Regions from separate parts of the Paracoccus sp. TD-10 genome, predicted to be linked through region 2. Evidence: riboswitches for the same ligand, from Rfam matches in the RefSeq annotation. Region 2 holds a riboswitch; each other region holds the start of a gene.
What was found. A riboswitch is a leader RNA that binds a small molecule or an ion and turns the genes downstream of it on or off. The one in region 2 is predicted to bind cobalamin.

Region 1 (5,479 bases), on a different replicon from region 2:
CGGTCAGCGGGCGGTGGTCGTTCGAGTTCAGCTCGACCCGCAGCCGGTCTCCGGGCCCCAGCGCGTCGAGGTGATGGGCCGGGCCGTAGAGCCGGGCGATCTTGGCGCCGTTGAGGTAAAGATGCGCATGGCCCTCGCCCCGGCGGTCGGCCAGCCCGGCATGTTCGGGGGCAAAGCAGAAGCCCTCGGCCTCGATGAACAGGTTCCAGCCCGCAGTGCTGTCGGGCTCCAGCCGGGCCGCGGCGGTGGCGCTGCCGGCGGGCAGGTCGATGGGCGCGCCGTGGTCATGCGCCGCGGCTTGGGCGCCATGGCCATGCGCGCCGTGGTCGTGGCCGTCCAGCGTGATGCCGTTGGCGGCGGCGATGACGAAGCCCATGCCGCCGCCGAAGACCAGGCCGATCAGCAGCATCGGGATCGAGCGATCCATGTCTTTTCCCCGTTTCATGGAACAGCCGGGCGCGGCAGGCACGCCCGGCCGGAAGGGTTGCGGCGCCGATCAGGCGGCCTGCGGCACCGGTGCGCCTTGGCCTTCGCGCTGCCAGAACCAGCCGGCCAGCAGGCCGAGCAGGGCCCAGGCCATCGCGCCCGCCCCCAGCGCCCGGCCGGCGAATTCCGCCGAAAGCTCGGGCGGGACCGGGCCGGCATAGCTGTCGGGCTGCGGCGCGCCGATCAGATGCGGCGCCAGGATCAGCACGATGGCCGCGCCCCAGGCCGCCCAGCCCTTGCCGAAGGCGACCAGCCACAGCGCGAGCCCGGTGGTGGCGGCGGTGCCCAGCCACCAGATCGCGCGGAGCTGCACATCGGCGGCGGCGACGCCCGGCACTTCCGGGGCCAGGCCGAAGGCGGGGGCGAGCTGCATGGTCAGATAGCCGGCCAGGCCCCAAAGCAGCCCCTGCCGCGCCGTGACCGCGTTGCCCCGCGATTCGGAAACCGCCATCAGCGCCACCAGCATCAGCCCGTAGCCGGCATAGACCATCATGGTGAACAGGACCGAAAGCAGGTTGCGGGTCCATTCGAAGGATCCCAGATCCTGATGCGCGCTGACGGCTTCGGCGCCGAAATGCGCCAGTTGGCCGGATTCATACAGTTCGGCATGCAGCAGCACGGGCTGCACGAACCAAAGCTGCAACAGGGCGGCAATCAGCCCCGTTGCAGCGCCAGCGATCAATCCGCTGGTCAGAATGCGCGAGAACATCAGTGGCAGGGGAAGCCGGTGGCGTGACGCACGTCATGGGCGGCGTCATGCAGGGTCTCGGCCTGCACCAGCCCGGACATGAAGATCAGCCCGAAGCCGATCGCGAAGGCGGCGATGGCGGGAAACAGCACCGAGGCGCGGCTGGCCCCTGCGGCGGTCATGGGTTTTGCGGTCATCTGCGACCCTTTCCTTATGTCGTCCAACCCGACGACGTTGCGGTTCCATGCATCGGCAGGTCTCCTGGCTTGCGGGTCACGGCAGACGCCCGCCTTCCCGGCCGGATGGCCAGTGGCGCGATGGGCGTCCGCTCTCCGCTTACAGTCGCGGGGGCGGCTGCGGATTTGGTCCTGAATGCCCAGGGCCGCACCGCATTCCCTTTTGGCCCCGGAAAGGGGCACCGATACACGCTCATGTTACCTGCGATGGCGCGGCGGCGGCAAGCGGAATCGGGGGGAAGCTGCGGCGGGGTCGGAGAGCGGGCGACGGGTCGGCGGGCGGCGCTGCCGCATGGGTATTTGGAGAACGAAGAAGATGGCGGGGGATCGGGCTGGCGGAATCGCCGGGTGGCGGGTAGGCCGTGCCAATCAGGGTTCCGGCGGCCAGTCCAGGTCGACCCAGACCAGCCGGTGCGCGGAAGCCGCCAGCGCGGCCTCGGCCAGCGGACCCTCGGCCGGCCAGAACACGCCCGAGCCCAGCACGGCCAGCCCTTTCGCGGGCAGGACGTAATCCACGCGCAGGTTGCCCGGCGGCTTGTCGTCCGGCCAGTCGCCGGTATCCAGCGCCGGATCGCCCTTGTGGCTGCCGTTCACGCCGCCTTTGGCCGCGGTGCCGCCGGCGCTGCGAGGCAGGGGGTCGGTGACATGCGCCATGATCCGGGCCAGCGCCTCGGGCCGGCCCTCGCTGTCCAGGGGGTCGAGGTTCAGGTTGCCGGCCAGTACGAAGGGGCCGTCGGGCAGGTGATGCAGCCAGAAGGCCAGCTCGTCATGGTTGCGCCGGCCGTTCAGATCCTCGGGTCCGTCGAAGACCGGCGGCGTCGCGGACATGGCGAGCAGGTGCAGCGGCCGGCCGGCGACCGTGACCACCGCGTCCCAATGCGCGGTCGAGGACAGGCGGCGGATCGCCGCCGCTTCCTCGGGCAGCGGCGGCATCAGGTGGCCGGGCAGGTCGCGCCACAGGAAGGCCGTGTAATCCGTCACCGGCCCGATCGGGTGGCGCGACAGGATCGCCATGCCGCCCTGGCCGGAGAAGGTGCCGAAGCCCTGCGCATCGTCGGCGCTGCCCAGCCGCCCGTCGGCGTTCAGGTCCAGCCCTGTCGCCATGCCGGAATTCGGCCGGGTGGCGAAGCGGTGCGGATAGTCCAGCCCGGCCTCGGCCAGCCTTGCGGCAAAGGCGTCCAGCGCCCGGCCGTCGTGGTCCCAGTCGAAATGCGTCAGCAGCAGGATGTCGGGGCGGGTTTCCGCCAGCACCTGCACCACCGCCTCGATCTGAGCGTCCTTGCGGCCCAGGTCGCGCAACAAAAGCCCCGGCCCGTCGCGCGACAGGTCGGGGCTGTAGGTCGCGATCCGCAGCGGATCGGCATGGGCGGCCAGGCCCAGGATGGCAAGCAGGGCCGCCCCGGCCAGCGGCCTTACACCCAAGGCCGGCTCTGGGCCATCTGCGCCTCGTAGGCGTCGATGGCGGGGGCCTTTTCCATGGTCAGGCCGATGTCGTCCAGCCCGTTCAGCAGGCAATGGCGGCGGAACGGGTCCAGTTCGAAGGGGAAGCTCTGCCCGTCCGAGGTGGTCACGGTCAGGTTTTCCAGGTCCACGGTCATGCGGGCATTGGCGCCCTTTTTCGCGTCCTCCATCAGCACATCCACCACCTCTTGCGGCATGACGATAGGCAGGATGCCGTTCTTGAAGCAGTTGTTGTAGAAGATGTCGGCGAAGCTGGTGGAGATCACGCAGCGGATGCCGAAATCCAGCAGCGCCCAGGGCGCATGCTCGCGCGAGGAGCCGCAGCCGAAATTGTCGCCGGCGACGATGATCTGTGCCTCGCGGTAAGCCGGCTGGTTCAGCACGAAATCCGGGATCTCGTTGCCCTCGGCGTCATAGCGCATCTCGTCGAACAGGTTCTTGCCCAGACCCGAGCGGTGGATCGTCTTCAGGAACTGTTTCGGGATGATCATGTCGGTGTCGATATTGACCAGCGGCATGGGCGCCGCGATGCCGGTCAGGGTGGTGAACTTGTCCATGTCGTGATCCTCGCAGAATTGACTTGGGCCGCCGTGGCCCGTTAACCGAGACCCGTCCGGCGCCTTGCGGCATGGAAAGGGCTTCGCTGATGTTTTTCGGGTTTTCCAGCTTTGCGGCCCTGCGCGCCTGCATCGCGCGCGACTGGAGGCCGCAGATCGGAGACCCCGAGATCACCGGCTGGCTGACGGTGCTCTCGTATCTGATATGCTTCGTGCTGGCCGTCATGGTGCTGCGCCGCCGTCCGGCCGGCGCTGCGCGCGGGCTGTGGCTGACGACCGCCGGGCTGATGGCCTTCCTGGGGCTGAACAAGCAGCTTGACCTGCAGACCGCGCTGACGGCTGCCGGGCGCTGCATGGCGCGGGCGCAGGGCTGGTACGACGACCGCCATCTGGTGCAGCTGGCCTTCGTCGCCGGGCTGGTGCTGGGCGTGGCGATCGCGCTGGCCTGGGCGACGAACACCCTGCGCGGGCGCATGCGCCGCAACGGCCTTGCCCTGGCGGGGCTGGCTTTGCTGTGCGGCTTCGTGCTGGTGCGCGCGGTGGGCTTTCATCATGTGGACAGGCTCCTCAGCCTGGACTTCGCGAAGCTCGGGCTCAATTTCTGGTTCGAGAACGCCGGGCTGGTGCTGATCGCGATCAACGCCCTGATGCTTCTGCGGCGGGGCCGCTAGGGGCCCCGCCCGAAGCATCAGACGGTTTCCGCCAGCAGTTCGCGCACATCGGTCAGGTGGCCCTTGATGCCCGCCGCCGCCGCCATGACCGGCGACATCAGGTGGGTGCGGCCGCCGCGGCCCATGCGGCCCTCGAAATTGCGGTTCGAGGTCGCGGCGCAGCGTTCGCCGGGCGCCAGCTGGTCGGGGTTCATGCCCAGGCACATCGAGCAGCCGGCCAGCCGCCATTCGAAGCCGGCGTCGATGAAGATCTTGTCCAGACCCTCCTCTTCGGCCTGCATTCTGACCAGGCCCGAGCCCGGCACGACCATGCCGCGCACGCCCGGCGCCAGCTTGTGGCCCTTGAGGATGCCGGCGGCGGCGCGCAGATCCTCGATCCGGCCATTGGTGCAGGAACCGATGAAGACCGCGTCGATCTTGATCTGGTTCAGCGGCGTGCCCGGCTTCAGGCCCATGTAGTCGAGGCTGCGGCGCGCGGCCTCGACCTTGCCGCCCTCGAAATCCTCGGGGGCGGGGACCGTGCCGGTGATCGGCAGCACGTCCTCGGGCGAGGTGCCCCAGGTCACGACCGGGGCGATGTCCTCGCCGCGTATGGTGACGACCTTGTCCCAATGCGCGCCCTCGTCGCTGAACAGCGTCTTCCACCAGCTGACCGCGGCCTCCCAGGCGGCGCCTTTCGGGGCGTGCGGGCGGCCCTTGCAATAGTCGAAGGTCTTTTCGTCCGGGGCGATCAGGCCGGCGCGGGCGCCACCCTCGATGGCCATGTTGCAGACGGTCATGCGGCCTTCCATCGACAACTCGCGGATCGCCTCGCCGCAATATTCGATGACATAGCCGGTGCCGCCCGCGGTGCCGGTCTTGCCGATCACCGCCAGCGTGATGTCCTTGGCGGTGACGCCGGGACGGAGCTTGCCGGTGATTTCCACCTTCATGTTCTTGGATTTCTTCTGGATCAGCGTCTGGGTGGCCAGGACGTGTTCCACTTCCGAGGTGCCGATGCCATGCGCCAGCGCGCCGAAGGCGCCATGCGTCGCGGTATGGCTGTCGCCGCAGACCACCGTCATGCCGGGCAGGGTCCAGCCCTGTTCCGGCCCGACGATATGCACGATGCCCTGGCGGATGTCGTTCATCGGATAATAGTTCAGCCCGAATTCGCGGGCGTTCTTGTCCAGTTCGGCGACCTGGATGCGACCCTCGGGGTTCTCGATCCCGTCCACGCGGTCGGCGGTGGTCGGCACGTTGTGGTCCGGCACGGCGATGGTCTGGTCGGGGCGGCGCACCTTGCGCCCGGCCATGCGCAGCCCTTCGAAGGCCTGGGGCGAGGTCACCTCATGCACCAGGTGGCGGTCGATATAGAGGATGCAGGTGCCGTCTTCGGAA
Region 2 (5,479 bases):
TGGCGGGGGCGCAATTCGCCTATACGGTGCCGAATTTTTCGAATCCCAGCGGCCGGCTGGTGGCCCTGCCCGAGCGGCAGGCGCTGGTCGCCGCCGCCCATGCCACCGGCACCTGGCTGATCGAGGACGACCCCTATGGCGCGCTTTACTACGAAGGCGAGCCGCTGCCCCGGCTGCTCGAACTGTCGGCGGCCGAGCGGCCCGGCCCCTATGGCGGGCCGGTGGTCTACATGGGCTCGCTCTCCAAGGAACTGGCGCCGGGGCTGCGCATCGGCTGGGTGATCGCCGCCCCCGAGATGATCGTGGCGCTGGCCACCGCCAAGCAGGGCTCGGACATGTGCACCAGCGGCCTGTCGCAGATGCTGGCGCTGCGCGCGTTGCAGGCGGGGATCACCGACCGCATCCGCCCCGAGGTGCTGGCGATCTATCGCGCCCGGCGCGACGCGCTTTGCGCCGCCCTGCAGGCGCATCTGGCGGGCGAGCTGGACTGGCAGGTGCCGGTCGGCGGCATGTTCGTCTGGGCCACGGCGCGCGATCCGCGGCTGGATACCGACCGGCTGCTGCATCACGCGATGGCCGAGGGGGTCTGCATCTCGCCCTCCAGCGTCTTCGATCCCGAGGGGCTGGACCGCCGTTCGCTGCGGCTGAACTTTACCCTGAACCCGCCCGAGCGGCTGGAGGAGGGCTGCCGCCGCCTGGCCCGCGCCATCCGCGCCGCGCTGGCCGAGGCGGGCTGAAGCCGCCCGTCACACCGGCCAGACCATCAGGATCAGCGGCACGCCGGTCAGCACCACCAGCACCGACAGCGGCGCGCCCAGCCGGGCGTAATCGCCAAAGCGATAGCCGCCCGGCCCCATGACCAGCGTGTTGCACTGATGCCCGATGGGGGTCAGGAAGTCGCAGCCTGCCCCCACCGCCACCGCCATCAGGAAGGCATCGGGCCGATAGCCGAGTTCGCTGGCAAAGGTCGCCGCGATCGGCGCCATGACCAGCACGGTCGCGGCATTGTTCAGAAAGGGCGTGACCGCCATGGCCGCGACCAGGATCAGCGTCACCGCACCCCAGACCGGCAGGCCCATCGCCGCCTGCGACAGCCAGGCGCCCAGAAGCTCGGTCACGCCGGTCTTTTGCAGCGCCTCGCTGACCGGGATCAGCGCGCCCAGCATGACCAGGATCGGCCATTCGATGGCCTCGTAAGCCTCCTCGGCGCTGATCGTGCCGGTCAGGATCATCAGCACGGCGGCGGCGAAGAAGGCGATGGCGACAGGCACCAGCCCCGCCGCCGTCGCCGCCATGGCGACCGTCAGGATCAGCACCGGCAGCAATTGCTTGCGCACCCCGCCCAGCCGGATATGGCGCTCGGCCAGGGGCAAGAGGCCCAGCACCCGCATCCGCTCGGGCAGGCGGTCGATCGGCCCCTGCACCAGCAGCACGTCGCCGGCCGCCAGCACCGTCTGGCTGAGCCGCTGGGTCATGCGATGCCCGGCGCGCGAGATGGCGATCAGGTTCACGCCATGCTGGTCGAAAAGCGCGATCCGCCCCACGCTTTGCCCCACCAGCAGCGAGGCGGGCGCGATCACCGCCTCGATCACACCGATCTGGTCGGCAGGCAGGCCCTCCTCGGCGGCCGCATCCTGCCGGGTCAGTTCCATGCCCAGCTTGGTCACGGCGCGTTCCAACGCATTCGGCTCGCCGCGCAGAAGCAGCGTGTCGCCGACGCGGATCACCGTGTCGGGCAGTGTCACCGCGCGACGGACGTCGCCCCGGATCAGCCCGGTGACGGCCACCTCGCCATCGACGGCGCCCAGATAGTCGCCCACCGTCATGCCGACGATATCGGCGCCCTCGGGGACGGTGGCTTCGGTGTGATAGTCGCTGATGTTCACCGCCTCGCTCAGCGAGGCCGTGGCACGGCGGTCGCGCGGCAGCAGCCGATGGGCGAAAAGCAGAAAGACCAGCCCCACCAGCGACAGCCCGAGGCCGACCGGCGCATAGTCGAACATGGTGAAGGGCTGGCCCGTCATCTGCTCGCGCACCCGCGAGACGATGATGTTGGGCGAGGTGCCGACCAGCGTGATCAGCCCGCCCAGGAGCGAGCCGAAGGCCATCGGCATCAGATAGGCCGAGGGCGAATGCCCCGAGCGCCGCGCCATCTTCAGCGCGGCGGGCATCAGCATGGCCAGCGCGCCGATGTTCTTGACCAGCGCCGACAGGCCCGTGACCGAGCCGACCAGCACCAGCAGCTGCCAGCGCAGGGCCCGCAACCGCCCCAGCATCCGGCGCATCACCGCCTCGATCACGCCCGAGCGCGAGATGCCGGCGCTGACCACCAGCGCGCTGCCGACGATGATGACGATATCGTCGCTGAAGCCGCGGAACGCCTCGTCCGGCTTGACCGTGCCCGCCACCAGCGAGGCCAACAGCGCGATCATCGCCACCACGTCGTAGCGCAGCCGCCCCCAGACGAACAGCACCATCATCGCGCAAAGGATCAGCACGGCCAGGAGCTGCGGCATGGCCATGTGGCTTGACCCTCCCTTTCGTCGGATACGCTATCCAATGCCGCAGGCCGGCGGGCGGTTCCGCGGCAGGACAGGTTGTCGCGGCCGCCCGGCGGCACCGGATTGGCGCTTGACAGCCCTTGCCCGGCTGCGGCAATGCAGGGCCGCTACGGTTCCGGCGGATCTGCGCCGGATCAAAAGGGAACACCGGTGCGCCCATGGGCCGCGATGCGGCCGGGGCAAGGTCGGGACTGCCCCCGCAACTGTAAGCGGTGAGCGACGGTCGAACGTGCCACTGGGATCTCCTGGGAAGGCCGGCCCGAGCAGCGATCCGCGAGCCAGGAGACCTGCCGTGGCGATCACCCATTTCCGGCGCGGGGCGCGTCTGGAAAGCGGCCGTTCCGCAGAGGTGACGATCGCCGTCCTGCGGTCGGGCCTGCCAGCCTTTCCACAGGGCATTTCTGCAAATCGCGGGCCTGGCCCGCGCTGGAAAGGCTTTGGAATGTTCAGAACCCCGCTTTCGCTGCTGGCCACAACCGCCGCCGTACTGCCCGCCGCCCTGTTGCCCTGTGCCGCCACGGGCCAGCAGGTCCAGGACCAGGTCGTGCTTGACACCCTGGTCCTGTCCGCCGGCCTGTCGCCGGTGGCCGAAAGCGCCTATGGCCGCGCCCATACCGTGCTGACCAGCGAAGACCTGCAAAGCCGCCGGGTCATCACCGTCCAGGACGCTTTGCGCACGGTCCCCGGACTTTCCGTCACCTCGACCGGCGAAACGGTGGCCAAGATCCGCATCCGCGGCGGCGAATCCAATCACGTGCTGGTGCTGATCGACGGGGTCGAGGCCAATTCCCCCGGCAACGGCGACTATATCTTCAGCGGCATGCTGGCCGAGGACATCGAGCGCATCGAGGTGCTGCGCGGCCCGCAATCCGCCATCTACGGCGCCAATGCCGCATCCGGCGTCATCTCGATCACCACCCGTCGCGCCTCTGCGCAGGGGCCGGGCTATGGCGGCACGGTCGAGATCGGCGGGTTGGACACCCGCACCGCCAGCGCCTTTGTGCAGGCGGGGGACGGGCGCGGCAGCATCAGCCTGTCCGCGGTGGCGCGCCGCACCGATGGCGAGGACGAATCGCGCAGCCCCGGCGGGGATACCGAGTTCAACCGGCAGCGCGTGCTGGGCCTGAACGGCTCATATGATCTGACCGAAAGCGCGACCGTCGGTTTCACGCTTAGGCGCATCTGGCAGGAATACGGTTATGACCGGGCCGTCTCTTTCGTGGATTCGCCCGACGACTATATCGTCGACGCACCGCTGACCGCCGACCGGGACGAAACCTATGGTTCGCTGTGGCTGGAAGGCGAAGCTTTCGGCGGCAGGCTGCTCAACCGCTTTGCCGTCTCTGGCGCCAACCAGAACACGGCGCATTTCAACGGCGGCCTGCCGGATTACAGCGACGCCTCGCGGCTGCGGAACTTCAAATATACCGGCAGTTGGGCGCTGGATGGCGGCAATGCCCGCGATGCCGCGCAAAAGCTGAATGTGGCGGTGCAGAAGAAACGCGAGATCTACGAGAACTCCTTTGCATCGGGCGGCCGGTACGAGCGCGACACGAAATCGGCCTCTCTGGAATATCAGGGACAGTTCGACAACGGGATCGGCGTCCAGGCCGGCATGCGGCGCGATTTCAACGACGATTTCCGCCATGCGACCACCTGGAACATCGCCGCGGCATGGCAGGTGCCCGGCCGCGACCTGCGTCTGCGCGCAGCGGCCGGCAAAGCCATCGTCAATCCCACCATGTTCGAACTTTATGGCTATGCGCCGGGCAGCTATGACGGCAATGCCGATCTGACGCCCGAAACCAGCCGCAGCCAGGAAATCGGCGCCGACTGGAACTTTGCCGCGGGGCGGGGCGCGCTGGGAGTGACGCTTTTCACCAGCAAGGTCGAGGATATGATCATCGGGACCGGCAACACGTCGCAAAACCTTGACGGCACCAGCAAGCGCAAGGGGTTCGAGGCCGACCTGGAATATGAAGCGACCGACTGGCTTCGGCTGGGCGCGACCTATACCTACACGGATGCCCGCACAGAGGACGACCAGCCCGTCGTGCGCCAGCCCCGCCACCTGCTTGGCCTGCGCGCGACGGCCGATATTGCGCAGGGGCGCGGTTCGGTCACAGCCGATCTGCGCTATGCCGGCAGCAGTTACGACGCGGAATGGTTCAGGAACTACAGCCCGCCGACCACCGAATTGCCCGATTACGTCACCGTCAACCTGGCCGCCGGCTATGACCTGACCGAAAACCTGCGCCTGACAGGCCGCGTGGTGAACCTGTTCGACCGGGACTATTCCGAATCCTGGGGCTATTACGGTCAGGGCCGCACCCTTTACGCCGGCCTGACGGCGAAATGGTAAGGCGGCTCGGCCTTGTCGCCGGCCTTCTGGCCGGCCTGATCCTGCCGGGATTTTTCCAGCCCGGCGCGGCCGAGCCGCCGCGCCGGGTGCTGTCGATGAACCTCTGCACCGACCAGCTGGCGCTGATGCTGGCGGCGCCGGGCCAGCTGGTCTCGGTCTCCTATCTGGCGCAGGATCCGACCGCCTCGGCCATGGCGGATCAGGCGGCGCGGCTGCCTTTCAACCACGGCCTGGCCGAGGAAATCTTCCTGATGCGGCCCGATCTGGTGCTGGCCGGGGCATGGTCCACGCCCGAGACCATCCGGCTGCTCAAGCGCCTGGAGATCCCGGTCGAGATGTTCCCGATCGAAACCGACATCGCCGGCATCCGCGCCAATATCCGCCGTATGGGCGAGGTGCTGGGGCGCGAGGCCCAGGCCCAAGCGATGCTGGCGCGTTTCGACGCCGACCTGGCGCGGCTGGCCGATGCGCCGCCGGGGCCGCGGCCGCGCGCGGCGCTTTACATGGCCAACGGCTACAGTTCCGGCCGCGACAGCCTGGCCGGGCAGATCGTGGA
Region 3 (5,479 bases), on a different replicon from region 2:
GCCGGCCGCGCGGAAGGGGCCGGACCTTCAGTCCCGCAGGTGAACGGGTCGGCTCCGCCGCACGCCGGTGTGGCGGCAGGTCTGCAAGACATGGTCGGCGACACCCAGCGCCGCCAGTTCCGCGCCCATCTGCGCCAGTGCCGCCTCGTCGATCAGTTCGGGATCGACCGTCGTGCGCACCTGATGGGCCGTGCCGCTGGCCAGCAGCAGCCGCAGGCTTTCCCTGGCCCTGTCGCCGCTGCCGGCCGCGCCCGTCACCCGCCGATAGCCGGAAAACGGCGCCTTCACGTCGAAGCCGACCCAGTCGCAAAGCGGCAGCACCGCCGCAAGCCGGGCCGGGTAAGGGCCGGCCGTATGCAGGCCGGTCCTGAACCCCAGGTCCCGGACCGCCCGCATCGCCTGGGGCAGGCCGCGCTGAAGCGTCGGTTCCCCGCCCGAGAACACCACGCCGTCGAGCAGGCTGCGCCGTCCCGCCAGAAAGCCCAGGATCTCTTGCCAATCCAGCGCCCCCTCGGCCTCGGGCGGGATGAGATGCGGGTTGTGGCAATAGGGGCAGTCCCAGGGACAGCCCTGCAGGAAAAGGGTGGCGACCAGCTCGCCCGGCCAGTCGCAGCTGGAGAGGCGCTGCAGGCCGCCGATGCGGATCTCAGCCAAGATCGGCCTGCCGCTCGCTGAAATACAGCCGCTCGCGGAATTCGCCCTTCTTGCCGCGGTTGAACGAGGATACCGGGCGGTGATAGCCCATCACCCGCGTCCAGATCTCGCAGGGCTGGCGTTCCTCATCCGCCAGCAGGATCTCTTCCGGTCCGGTTTTCCGGTCGTCGAACATGGTCTTTTCCTTTCTCAATGCGCGGCCGATTGCCGCTTTTTCGCGATAAGCTCTTCGTCGCAGCGCGGGCAGAACGCGTGTTCGCCCGCGATATGGCCATGCCTGGGGCAGACCGAGAATGTCGGCGTGACGGTGATGTAGGGCAGGCCGAAGTTCTCCAGTGCCCGGCGCACCAGCTTGCGGCAGGCCTCGGCCGAGGACAGCTGCGTGCCCATGTAGAGATGCAAGACCGTGCCGCCGGTGTATTTGCGCTGCAGCGCCTCTTGCCGTTCCAGCGCCTCGAACGGGTCGTCGGTAAAGCCGACCGGAAGCTGGCTCGAGTTTGTGTAGTAAGGCTCGTGTTCGGTGCCGGCCTGGAGAATGCCGGGGAAACGCTTGCGGTCCTCCTTGGCGAAGCGATAGGTGGTGCCCTCTGCCGGCGTCGCCTCCAAGTTATAGAGATGTCCGGTCTGTTCCTGGAAGGCGGTGATGCGCGCCCGCAGATGGTCGAGCAGCCGCAGCGCGAAGCCATGGCCCCAGCTCGTGGTGATGTCATGTGCATCGTCGGTGAAGTTGCGGATCATCTCGTTGATGCCGTTCACGCCCAGGGTCGAAAAATGGTTGCGCAGCGTGCCCAGGTAGCGCCGGCTATAGGGAAACAGCCCGTCGTCCATCAGCCGCTGGATCACCCGGCGCTTGATCTCCAGGCTGTCGCGGCCCAGGTCGAGCAATTCGTCCAGGCGACGCCGGAGCCCGGCCTCGTTGCCCTTGTGCAGATGGCCCAGCCGCGCGCAGTTGACGGTGACGACGCCCAGCGAGCCGGTCTGCTCGGCGCTGCCGAACAGGCCGTTGCCGCGTTTCAGCAGCTCGGTCAGGTCCAGTTGCAGCCGGCAGCACATGGACCGCACCATGTTCGGCTTGAGGTCCGAGTTCAGGAAGTTCTGGAAATAGGGCAGGCCGTATTTCGCCGTCATCGCGAACAGCAGCTTGGCGTTCTCGCTGTCCCAGGGAAAGTCCGGCGTGATGTTGTAGGTCGGGATCGGAAAGGTGAAGACCCGGCCCTTTTCGTCGCCGCGCGTCATCACCTCGATATAGGCGCGGTTGATCATGTCCATCTCGGCCTGCAAGGCGCCATAGGTGAAATTCATTGGCTGACCGCCGATCACGGGCACCTGGTCGCGCAGATCCTCGGGGCAGACCCAGTCGAAGGTCAGGTTGGTGAACGGGGTCTGCGTGCCCCAGCGCGAGGGGACGTTGAGGTTGAAGATCAGCTCCTGCATGGCCTGCCGCACCTCGGCATAGCCCAAGCCATCCTTGCGGATGAAGGGGGCCATATAGGTGTCGAAGGAACTGAAGGCCTGCGCGCCGGCCCATTCGTTTTGCAGCGTTCCCAGGAAGTTCACGATCTGGCCGATGGCGCTGGACAGGCGTTTCGGCGGCCCGGCCTCGACCTTGCCGGGGACGCCGTTGAAGCCCTCGGTCAGCAAGGTGCGCAGCGACCAGCCGGCGCAATAGCCGGCCAGCATGTCGAGGTCGTGGATATGCAGGTCGCCCCGGCGGTGCGCCTCGCCCACGGCAAGCGGATAGACATGCGACAGCCAGTAGTTGGCCACCACCTTGCCCGAGACGTTCAGGATCAGCCCGCCGAGCGAATAGTCCTGGTTGGCGTTGGCATTCACCCGCCAATCGGCACGGTCCAAGTATTCGTTGACCGACGAGGCGACATCGACGGCGACATCCCTTGCCGGCGCGGCGGGCGGGGGCGTAAGCGGCGCCGGCATCAACGCGCCCTCCCTTGCCTGCGGCTTGCTGCCGCCCTTGCGGTGCTGCGGACGGCGACGCCGGCCTCGGCAGGTCTGGTGGTGAAGAATGGCCGCATCTGTTCCCCGTGCTGCTGTGGGCGGGGCAGGCCAGGACGCATGGAGCCCTGCGGCGACAAGGCCGCATTGCCAGGCGCACCGCCGGGACACCCCGCCCGTGGTTCATCGTCATCGTCACGGCAGGTCTCCTGGCTCGCAGGTCGCGGCCCTTGCCGGCCTTCCCAATGCCGTGCGGCACCAGTGGCGTGATCCGGCGCAGGCTCGCTGCTTACAGTTGCGGGGGCAGCGCCGGCCTTGCTCCGAAAGGCGCACCGGCTTCCCTCTTCGCTTTCGGGCCGGATCGACCCGAAAGAACCGTGATGCCTACATATAGGGATTAAGGCGCCGTATCCGTCAAGATGTTGTATTGACCTGCGACACTTTGTCCAAGAGAGGAAGTCAGACCGCTCACAACAACGGGTGCAGCGGACCTGAAGCAGGCCGATACGGTTTTGTACATGCAAATTTTCTGCTTGTGGTAGAGCGTCGTACAATTCGGAACCGGCCAGTCCAGGCCCGATGGATCAGCAGGCTCTTAGAGAAGATGAATGCCCCGATCCTTGTCGGGGCATTCGTTCGCATCAGAAGGTCATCTTCAGGCCGATACCCAGCTCGCGTGGCTCGACCACGGTGGCCTCGAAGCCGCCGATCGAGCGGCTGGCCCGCAGATAGGTCACCGAGCGGTCGTCGAACAGGTTGTTGACATAGGCGAAGGCCTGCAGGTTCTCGCGCGGTTGCCAAGTCAGCCGGGCATTGGCCACGGTATAGGAATCGACCCAGGTGTCGCGGTCCTCGTTGTCGTCGGAATAATAGCCGTCGGTATGGCGCAGCTGGCCGCTGAGCCGCCATTCCGGGGTGATGTCCCAATCGGCCGCCAGCGAAAGCGTATAGTCCGGGGACCGGCCGAAGCGATGGCCCTGGTAATCCGCCGCCGCGCTGGTGAAGCGGCTGATCTCGGTATGCAACAGGCCCAGCCCCGCCTTGACCCGCAGATTGTCGCGCAGCAGATAGTCCATCCCCAGTTCCAGGCCATAGGACTTGGCGCGCTCGGCATTGACGGTGATCGAACTGCCGATGTTCTCGGGCAGGCTGGTCACGACATAGCGCTGCGCATCATGGAGCTGGGTGTAGAACAGGTTGCCGGTCAGTTCCAGCCGGTCGTCGAGCAACCGGGTGCGGCCGAAGATCTCGTAGTTCCACGAGGTCTCGGCGTCGAAGGGCACGTATTCCCCGCTGGTCAGGTTCAGCGTCACCCCGCCTGGGTTGTAACCCTTGCTGATCATGGCGCCGATGCGGGTCGATGCGTCCAGGTCATAGGCCAGCGCGATCCTGGGCAGCCAGGCGTCGAAGCTTTCGTCGTAATCCAGCACGTTCGGGGTAAAGCTCGACACGCCGCGCCGGGTGATGTCGTCGCGCTGATAGCGCAGCCCGCCGGTCAGGCTCCAGCGGTCGGCAAGGCGCCAGGTGGTTTCGGCGAATATCCCCAGGCTGTCCTTGCGGTCGTCATAGGTGGTGGTGCCGCGGTAATCCAGAAGCTCGTCCGAATCGGTGCGCGAGACGAACAGTCCCGCTACGCCGCTGAACTGGTCTTCGGGCGTCCCGAAGGTTACGCGCGTCTCGTTCGAGGTCACGTCCTGATCCAGGATCGCTGTGCCCGCGCTGACCGGCTCGGTCGAGCGTTTGACCCAGATGTCGGAATATTGCAGCTGGTTGAACAACGTCCAGCCATTGCCGAATTCATAGCTGACATCAAGGATGGTGGTGTTCGTGCGCAGCCGCCAGCTGGGATTCGAGGCGGTGGCGCTTTCCAGATCCTCATAGGGCTCGGTCGCGGCTTCCCAGTTCGGCCGGTTGGTCAGGCTGTGCGAGAAGGTCAGCTTGCCCTCGAGCCCCGGGATCTCCTGCGGCTGCCACAGCAGCTTGGCGCGGATGGTGCGGGATTCATGATTCTGGTCGGTCGAGCCCACCGCGAAGGCGGGGTTGGTATAGTCGATGTAATTGTCGCGCGCCCAGTAGTCGACGGCGATGCGCCCGGCCAGATCCTCGGACAAGGGCCCCGAGGCCATCAGGCTGGCGCGGCGGCGGCTGTGGCTGCCATATTCCAGCTGCGCGGCGCCCTCGGGCTGGAAAGTCGGATCCTTGGTCTTGACGATGATCGCCCCGGCGATCGAGTTTGCGCCCTGGGTCGCGGTCTGCGGGCCGCGAAAGACCTCGATCGACTCGACGTCCCAAAGCGCCTGGCTGCCCCAGACGATCTCGTTATAGCCCAGATAATGCCCGTCCAGATTGAAGGCCAGCCGCGGGGCCGTGCCGCCGAAGAAGGCCACCGCGCCGGAATTCGGACCCTCGCTGTCCTGCCCGCGGATGATGGGGGCGCCGCCTTGGCCGCCCGAGGCGACATAGGTCACGTTGGCGATGCCCGTCGCCGCATCGGCGATGCTGTCCTGCCCGCCGCTCTCCTCAAGGTCGCGCGTGGTCAGGACCGCCACCGAAGAGGCGGTATCCTTGATGCTGCGCGCCTGCTTTTCGCCGGTCAGGACGATTTCGTCCAGCCGCAGCGTCTCGGCCATGCCCTGATTGTCCTGAGCCAGCGCGGGGGCCGTGGCCAATGCCAGCATGGCGACCGTGCCAAGCAGCACCGGGATTTTACGTCCATTCATCTCCAAACCCTATCCAGATCTACTGCGGGCTGGCGAATGCTGGCTGCCATTTGCGATTCCGTTCCGCCGGCGGGAAACCGCCGAGCGACGGCGCCGGGTTAACCGGTTGACAAGGCTTGGGGCAAGGGGCACCGCCGCCTGGGAATCCAGGG

Region 1: it holds a riboswitch for cobalamin, as region 2 does, so the genes downstream of both, ACNKFW_RS10100 (CbtB domain-containing protein) here and ACNKFW_RS14370 (TonB-dependent receptor plug domain-containing protein) in region 2, are expected to answer to the same signal.
Region 3: it holds a riboswitch for cobalamin, as region 2 does, so the genes downstream of both, ACNKFW_RS20180 (ribonucleoside triphosphate reductase) here and ACNKFW_RS14370 (TonB-dependent receptor plug domain-containing protein) in region 2, are expected to answer to the same signal.

The regions. Positions count from the first base shown of each region.
Region 1 covers NZ_CP182418.1:2,031,905-2,037,383, reverse strand. Annotated here, with positions in the region: gene ACNKFW_RS10110 (hypothetical protein) at 1-427, opposite strand, end outside; gene ACNKFW_RS10105 (CbtA family protein) at 497-1,195, opposite strand; gene ACNKFW_RS10100 (CbtB domain-containing protein) at 1,195-1,371, opposite strand; cobalamin riboswitch at 1,408-1,612, opposite strand; gene ACNKFW_RS10095 (endonuclease/exonuclease/phosphatase family protein) at 1,780-2,832, opposite strand; gene leuD (3-isopropylmalate dehydratase small subunit) at 2,823-3,428, opposite strand; gene ACNKFW_RS10085 (hypothetical protein) at 3,518-4,099, shown strand; gene leuC (3-isopropylmalate dehydratase large subunit) at 4,117-5,479, opposite strand, start outside.
Region 2 covers NZ_CP182419.1:690,792-696,270, reverse strand. Annotated here, with positions in the region: gene ACNKFW_RS14380 (PLP-dependent aminotransferase family protein) at 1-737, shown strand, start outside; gene ACNKFW_RS14375 (SLC13 family permease) at 747-2,522, opposite strand; cobalamin riboswitch at 2,655-2,871, shown strand; gene ACNKFW_RS14370 (TonB-dependent receptor plug domain-containing protein) at 3,004-4,923, shown strand; gene ACNKFW_RS14365 (ABC transporter substrate-binding protein) at 4,917-5,479, shown strand, end outside.
Region 3 covers NZ_CP182420.1:292,800-298,278, reverse strand. Annotated here, with positions in the region: gene ACNKFW_RS20190 (anaerobic ribonucleoside-triphosphate reductase activating protein) at 28-654, opposite strand; gene nrdD (anaerobic ribonucleoside-triphosphate reductase) at 647-829, opposite strand; gene ACNKFW_RS20180 (ribonucleoside triphosphate reductase) at 844-2,589, opposite strand; cobalamin riboswitch at 2,789-3,002, opposite strand; gene ACNKFW_RS20175 (TonB-dependent receptor) at 3,249-5,327, opposite strand.